2 regions of the Rhizobium sp. SRDI943 genome follow, and region 2 is predicted to be linked to the other one. Evidence: predicted binding sites of a transcription regulator. Region 2 holds the regulator's gene; the other holds the start of a gene.

Region 1 (3,782 bases), 410 kb from region 2:
CGTGGTGCGCGCCGACAAGATCGTCGTCATGCAGCAGGGCCGCGTCGTCGAGGAAGGCAATCACGAGACGCTTGCGAAGGTCAGCGACGGTCTTTACGCTCGCCTCAACAATCTGCAGAGGCCTTCGGCCTCCGATTCAAACTGACCTGGCGAGACTGACATGAGCGATGCTGCGATGAAACTGGTGGTAGTTGGCGCAGCCGGACGCATGGGGCAGACGCTGATCCGGCTCATCCATTCCATCGAACGTGTCACGCTACATGCCGCGGTCGAGCGTGCCGGCTCGCCCTTCGTCGGCAAGGATGCCGGCGAGATCGCCGGTCTCGGCCCGACCGGCGTCATCATCGGCGACGATCCGCTCAATGCCTTTCTCGATGCCGAAGGCGTGCTCGACTTCACCTCGCCCGCTGCAACAGTAGAATTCTCAGGCCTCGCCGCGCAGGCCCGCATCGTCCATGTCATTGGCACGACGGGCTGTTTACCCGACGACAATGCCAAGATCGCCGCAGCGGCCCGCCATGCCCGCATCGTCAAGTCGGGCAATATGAGCCTCGGGGTCAATCTGCTCAGCGTGCTCGCAGAGCAGGCAGCGCGTGCGCTCGATCCTGATGACTGGGATATCGAGATCCTGGAAATGCACCACAAGCACAAGGTGGATGCGCCTTCCGGCACCGCCCTTCTGTTCGGCGAGGCCGCGGCAAAGGGGCGCAGCATCGATCTGGCCGCGAAGTCGGTCCGGGTGCGCGACGGCCATACCGGCGCCCGTGAAGCGGGCACGATCGGCTTTGCGACGCTGCGCGGCGGCTCCGTCATCGGCGAGCATTCCGTGCTTTTTGCCGGCGAAGGTGAAATCGTCACCCTATCGCACAGTGCGGCCGACCGCTCTATCTTCGCGCGTGGCGCCATCAAGGCGGCCCTTTGGGCACGCGACAAGAAGCCGGGTCTCTATTCCATGCTCGACGTGCTCGGGCTTTCTTCCTCATAACGATACTACGGAGGCATATTCATGAGCGGTACCCTCGTCCTCGTTCGCCACGGCCAGAGTGACTGGAACCTGAAGAATCTCTTCACCGGCTGGAAGGATCCCGATCTGACCGAGCTCGGCGTCCAGGAAGCTAATGCAGGCGGGGCTGCGCTCGCCGAATACGGGATTAAATTCGACGTCGCCTATACCTCGGTGCTGGTGCGCGCGCAGCACACGCTGAAGCTCATCCTCGACAAGGTCGGCCAGCCCGATCTCCAGACGATCCGAGACCAGGCGCTGAACGAGCGCGACTACGGCGACCTCTCCGGCCTCAACAAGGATGATGCACGCGCCAAGTGGGGCGAGGAACAGGTGCATATCTGGCGCCGTTCCTATGACGTGCCGCCTCCCGGCGGTGAAAGCCTGCGCGACACCGGCGCCCGCGTCTGGCCCTACTACCTCACCGAAATCCTGCCGCGCGTCCTCAGAGGCGAAAAGGTGCTGGTTGCCGCACACGGCAATTCGCTGCGCTCGCTGGTGATGGTGCTCGACAAGCTGAGCAAAGAAGGCGTGCTCGCCCTCAATCTCGCCACCGGCGTGCCCATGGTCTACACGCTGAAGGCGGATTCCACCGTCGCTTCCAAGGAAGTGCTCGGCGACATGTCCGGCGCACATTGATCTCAGCTGATCTTTCCCCGCTTCGGCGGGGAAAGGCGCTCAATTCTCGATGGTGAACTGTACCCGGTCGGCCGCGAAGCGGCTGATCGAATATTGCACCGGCACACCTTCAAGATCGGTATTCATCGCCTTGGCGATCAGCAGGATCGCGCCGGGAGTGAGTTCGAGGTCGGCCATATCGGCTGCACTCGCATGGGCGGCCGTCACTTCGGTCGTCGCCCGGACATAATCCGGCAGGCCGAGTTCGGCGAAAGCCTTGGTGATCGATTCCGCCGTCCGGTAAGCCGCACCGATACCGGCAAAGCGTTCGGCGGGAAACCAGCTCGTCGCCCTTGAAACCGGCCGCTTGTCTGCCTGGCGCAGCGTTTCCAGGCGGATCACCTGATCTCCTTGCTTCAGGCCCAGCCAGCGGGCGATCTCGGCACTCGCTTCCTCCTTTGCCTCATCGAGCAGAAGGCCGCGCATTTCACGCGCCTGATCGCCGATGCCGGCGGTGAAACGCGTGCGCCGCGTGATCGGGAAATTCAGCCGCTCCTTGCGCTCGATCAGGGTGCCGCGACCCTGTACCGCACGGACGATACCTTCCTGCGCCAGCGCCGCCAGCGCGCTGCGCACCGTATGCCGGTTGACGCCAAATTGCAGCGCCAGCATGGTTTCCGGCGGCACCATTCCCGTTTCGTCATAGGTCCCGCTGCTGATCGCCTCGCGAATCCGATCGGCGATCTGGCGCCATAGCGCCACGCCGGTTTGCCTTTGCACCTGCTTCAATCCCGCCATTCCACCCCTACCCGCTATTTCACGCCGACGATGTCACACGCTTGTCACGACATCGATTTAGAGCTAAATGTATCTTGTATAGTTGTCTATATCAATAGACATTTAAAGGGAAGCGGCGATGATATCAGCGGACAGCAAAGCCCCTGCGTCACAGACGGCATCCGGGCGCAAACGCGCCGCCGATCTGCTGGCGCGTGCGGAGCGCAGCGAACTCTCAGCGGTCTTCGATGCGCTGCCGGAAAAGCCTGTAGTCCATCAGGTGCGCGGACCGGAGACCGGGCTGGTGATGGTGCGCGGACGCATCGGCGGCGGCGGCGCTCCCTTCAATCTCGGCGAAGTGACCGTGACGCGGGCGACGGTCCGGCTTGGCTCCGGCTCGGTCGGCCATGCGCAGGCGCTCGGCACCGACCGCGAAAAGGCCAGGCTTGCGGCGATCTTCGACGCGCTCTGGCAGGAGGAAGCGACGAAGGACTTCGTCGAACAGGCCCTGCTTTTGCCGATCACTGAGCGGATCGCCGATGCCGAACGCCGCAAGGCGGACGAGACGGCGGCAACCCGCGTCGATTTCTTCACCATGGTGCGGGGAGACAACTGATGGGTCTGAAGACAGAAGCTCTGACCGGCGGCTTTGCCGAGCCGGTCTTTCATGCCCAAAGCGTCTTCAAGATGCTGATGGACGGTATGGCCCGCCCCGGCACGATCCAGACCGTTCAGCCCGATGTCGCTCCGCCGGCACCGCTTGGCATCGCCGCCGGCACGATCGCGCTGACGCTTTGCGACCACGACACGCCCGTCTGGCTTTCCCAGGGACTGGCGAGATCCGCTGTGCCGGAGTGGCTCGGCTTCCACACCGGCGCGTCGTTGACTAGCGAAAAGGCCGAGGCGCGTTTTGCCTTCACCGAGGCCGGCACCGCCCTTTCCTCCTTCGGTCTCTTTGCATCAGGCACGCAGGAATATCCCGACCGCTCGACGACCCTCATCATCGAACTCGCCGAACTCGAAGGCGGCCGCAGGCTGGCGCTGATAGGCCCAGGCATCCAGAGCGTGACGGAGATCGCGCCTATCGGCCTGCCGGAGACCTTCCTGCGGCTCTGGACCGAGAACCGTGCGCTCTTCCCGCGCGGCGTCGACATCGTGCTGACGGCGGGCAAACGTTTCCTCTGCCTGCCGCGCACCACCAAGATCACAGCAACGGAGATCTGAGCTCATGTATGTTGCCGTCAAGGGTGGCGAGGCTGCCATCACCAATGCCCATCGCCTGCTCGCCGACCGCCGCCGCGGCGACCGTGCGCTACCGGCGATCGGCATCGAACAGATCGTGGCGCAGCTGGCGCTCGCCGTCGACCGCGTCATGGCCGAGGCT
Region 2 (3,782 bases):
GCTCGGCGAAACCGCGCCGCTGCTTCTGATCGGCATGGTCGCCTTCGTCGCCAACGCGCCGACGACACCGCTCGATCCCTCGACGGCTCTGCCCGTACAGGTCTATATGTGGGCCAACGAGGCCGAACGTGCCTTCGTTGAGCGTACTTCGGGTGCCATCATCGTCCTGCTCCTGTTCCTGATCGTCATGAACATGGGCGCCATCCTCTTGCGTCGTCGCTTCGAGCGCCGCTGGTAAACGGAGTTACAAGATCATGAACATGTTGACGGAAGCTGCAGTTGAAAAGGCGCTGGATCACAAGATGAGCAACGTCCCGTATAAGATGATCGGAAAGGATGTCTCGGTTTACTACGGCGAAAAGCGCGCGCTATTCGATGTGAACCTGAACATCCGCGAAAACACCGTAACCGCCCTGATCGGCCCGTCCGGCTGCGGCAAGTCGACCTTCCTGCGCAGCCTCAACCGCATGAACGACACGATCGACGGCTGCCGCGTCACCGGCAAGATCACGCTCGACACCGACGATATCTATGATCCCGATATCGACGTCGTCGAACTTCGCGCCCGCGTCGGCATGGTCTTCCAGAAGCCGAACCCGTTCCCGAAGACGATCTATGAAAACGTCTCCTACGGCCCGCGCATCCATGGCCTCGCCAAGTCGAAGGCCGATCTCGACCAAATCGTCGAGACCAGCCTGCAGCGCGCCGGCCTCTGGAACGAGGTCAAGGACCGCGTGCACGAGTCCGGCACCGGCCTGTCGGGCGGTCAGCAGCAGCGCCTCTGCATTGCCCGTGCCGTCGCCGTCAGCCCGGAAGTGATCCTGATGGACGAGCCCTGCTCGGCGCTCGACCCGATCGCCACCGCCAAGGTCGAGGAGCTGATCCACGAGCTGCGCGAGAACTACACGATCGTCATCGTCACCCACTCCATGCAGCAGGCCGCGCGTGTTTCGCAGCGCACCGCCATGTTCCACCTCGGCAATCTCGTCGAGGAGAACGACACCGACAAGATGTTCACCAATCCCGACGATCCGCGCACCCAGGACTACATCATGGGTCGCTTCGGCTGATTTTGGCGTCACCAAGCCTTTCCGTTATTCGAGGATAAAGCCCCATGGCATCGACACATATTTATTCTGCCTATGATGATGATCTGAAGTTCCTGTCCAGGCGGATTTCCGAAATGGGCGGCCTGGCCGAGCAGATGGTCGCCGAAGCCGTGCGGGCGCTCGTCAACGGCGATACCGCGCTGGCGCAGAAGGTCATCTCCGACGATGTGATCCTCGATCACGCCGAACGCGAAATCGGCGACAAGGCGATCGTCACCATCGCCCGCCGCCAGCCGATGGCCGCGGACCTGCGCGAAATCATGGGTTCGATCCGCATCGCCGCCGATCTCGAACGTGTCGGCGACCTCGGCAAGAACACTGCCAAGCGCGTCATCGCCGTCCAAAGCACCGGCGTTCCCCGCAAGCTCGCCCGCGGCCTCGAGCATCTGTCCGAGCTGGCGCTCGTCCAGCTCAAGGAAGTGCTCGACGTCTACACCAATCGTTCCGCCGACAAGGCGAATGCGATCCGCGAACGCGACAACGAGATCGACGCGATGTACACCTCGCTGTTCCGCGAGCTCCTGACCTACATGATGGAAGATCCGCGCAACATCACCAGCTGCACGCATCTTCTCTTCTGCGCCAAGAACATCGAGCGCATCGGCGACCACGCCACCAACATCGCCGAGACGATCTATTACATGACGACAGGCGCGCAGCCGGAAGGCGATCGGCCGAAGGACGACAGCGCCAACACCGTCGGCGCGGTCACCGAATAACTGCCCACACCCCGCCGCTTGCGTGCGCGCCCGTCCGGGCGCGCAAAGAGGTCGCAGCCAATTTTTAAATTTGCGCAGGATGCATTGCTTAAATCACCCTGGTTTAAGGATCATGCGCGAGGAGACCGACACGCATGATCCCGAGAGTTGCAGTTGTTGAAGACGAAGAAGCCCTCAGCGTGCTTCTTCGCTACAATCTCGAAGCGGAAGGCTTCGAGGTCGATACCATCCTTCGTGGCGACGAAGCCGAAATGCGGCTTCAGGAGCGCACGCCCGATCTTCTCATCCTTGATTGGATGCTGCCCGGCGTCTCCGGCATCGAGCTCTGCCGGCGCCTGCGCATGCGGCCGGAGACCGAGCGTCTGCCGATCATCATGCTGACGGCGCGCGGCGAAGAGAGCGAGCGTGTCCGCGGATTGTCGACGGGCGCCGACGACTATGTCGTCAAGCCCTTCTCGACCCCCGAGCTCGTTGCCCGCGTCAAGGCGATGCTGCGTCGCGCCCGTCCCGAGGTGCTGTCGACGGTGCTGAAATGCGGTGACATCGAACTTGACCGTGAGACCCATCGCGTCCATCGCAAGACCCGCGAAGTCCGCCTCGGCCCCACCGAATTCCGCCTGCTGGAATTCCTGATGTCGTCGCCGGGCCGGGTCTTCTCCCGCTCACAGCTGTTGGATGGTGTCTGGGGCCACGATATCTATGTCGACGAGCGCACCGTCGACGTCCATGTCGGCCGCCTGCGCAAGGCGCTGAATTTCTCCAACATGCAGGACGTCATCCGCACCGTCCGCGGCGCCGGTTATTCGATGGAAGCCTGAGGGCTTTTTCGTCATGCTCGGGCTTGTCCCGCTGCTGTCCGGTTCGCGGCGATGGACTGCCCCTCATCTGGCTGCCGCCACCTTCTCCCCGTAAACGGGGCGAAGGGGATATGCCGCGACCTCTCCGTTCCCCACAACCTCGTGCAGGGCACGTCCCCTCGCCCCGTTTACGGGGAGAGGGTTAGGGTGAGGGGCAGCCATCCCCGCAATGAGCGCTTCCATCCGCGCATAAAAAAACGGGCCACTTGGCCCGTTTTCTGCATTCTAACGATGGTCAGCCCGTTCAGCTGGCCCGCGCCGCTGCCCGGCGGCGTTCGTTCACCGGCTGGTAGGCGAGCTTCTGGTGATAGCTGCAATATGGCGAATTGTCGGGGGATTCGCAGCCGCAGAAATGGAAGTCGTCCTTCAGCGGATCGCCGACCGGCCACTTGCAGGTGCGTTCGGTCAGTTCCGTCAGGCCGAGGCGGCGGGAAATCGGCACCACCACATTGCCTCTCGGCACGTATTCCATTTCCTCGATCGTTTCGATCTCGATCTCTTCCTTCAGCATCGTCGCGCCCTGCTGGCGGGTAACGGTGCGGGTGGTGATCCGAGAGGCGAAGTTCGGCGCGCGCGGCGCCGATGTATTGCGCTTCGGCGTTCGCGCCGCGGTGTTGGTGCCGCCGGCCTTGGCACGGCCGGGAAGGCACAGCCGGTGCACTTTACCGATGACCGCGTTTCGGCTGACACCGCCAAGTTGTGCCGCGATCTGGCTCGCGCTCAGTCCTTCGGCCCAAAGCTTCTTGAGTTTCTCGACCCGCTCGTCTGTCCAGTTCATGCCCTGTCTCCACCTTTTGCGTTGGTGATGGCAGAATCCCTCACCGTTGTCCCGGGAGCTCCGAAACAAGAAACGCTTGATCAATTTTGGTGACTAGTTCCGCCGCATGCAGTCTAGTAATTGATCTTTAACCTAGTGTGAGCCTGACTCCGTGACAAGAGTCGCATGAATCCGGATGAATCGAATTCGTAGTTTTCCCCAACTTGCTGTCCCTGCGTGGCATTTCTGCAATAATGCCTGTTGAAGACTGAAAATGCCGCTGTACACCCGTGCTGCATACGCTAAGGGCGCCGTTTTGTTGACATTGCAGCGCGAAAGG

Evidence for each region. Region 2 encodes PhoB, which activates phosphate uptake and scavenging genes when phosphate is short. Its sites were predicted from a motif close to TGTCATNNANCTGTCAT; they were not measured.
Region 1: the regulator PhoB is predicted to act here: its motif matches at 2,451-2,467, upstream of phnF (phosphonate metabolism transcriptional regulator PhnF).

Annotation. Positions count from the first base shown of each region.
Region 1 covers NZ_CM172787.1:4,602,436-4,606,217, reverse strand. The annotation lists gene AC245Y_RS22915 (ABC transporter ATP-binding protein) at 1-145, shown strand, start outside; gene dapB (4-hydroxy-tetrahydrodipicolinate reductase) at 161-985, shown strand; gene AC245Y_RS22905 (2,3-bisphosphoglycerate-dependent phosphoglycerate mutase) at 1,007-1,642, shown strand; gene phnF (phosphonate metabolism transcriptional regulator PhnF) at 1,682-2,419, opposite strand; gene phnG (phosphonate C-P lyase system protein PhnG) at 2,538-3,014, shown strand; gene phnH (phosphonate C-P lyase system protein PhnH) at 3,014-3,622, shown strand; gene AC245Y_RS22885 (carbon-phosphorus lyase complex subunit) at 3,627-3,782, shown strand, end outside.
Region 2 covers NZ_CM172787.1:180,807-184,588, forward strand. The annotation lists gene pstA (phosphate ABC transporter permease PstA) at 1-238, shown strand, start outside; gene pstB (phosphate ABC transporter ATP-binding protein PstB) at 255-1,070, shown strand; gene phoU (phosphate signaling complex protein PhoU) at 1,115-1,828, shown strand; gene phoB (phosphate regulon transcriptional regulator PhoB) at 1,963-2,646, shown strand; gene AC245Y_RS00935 (GcrA family cell cycle regulator) at 2,930-3,463, opposite strand.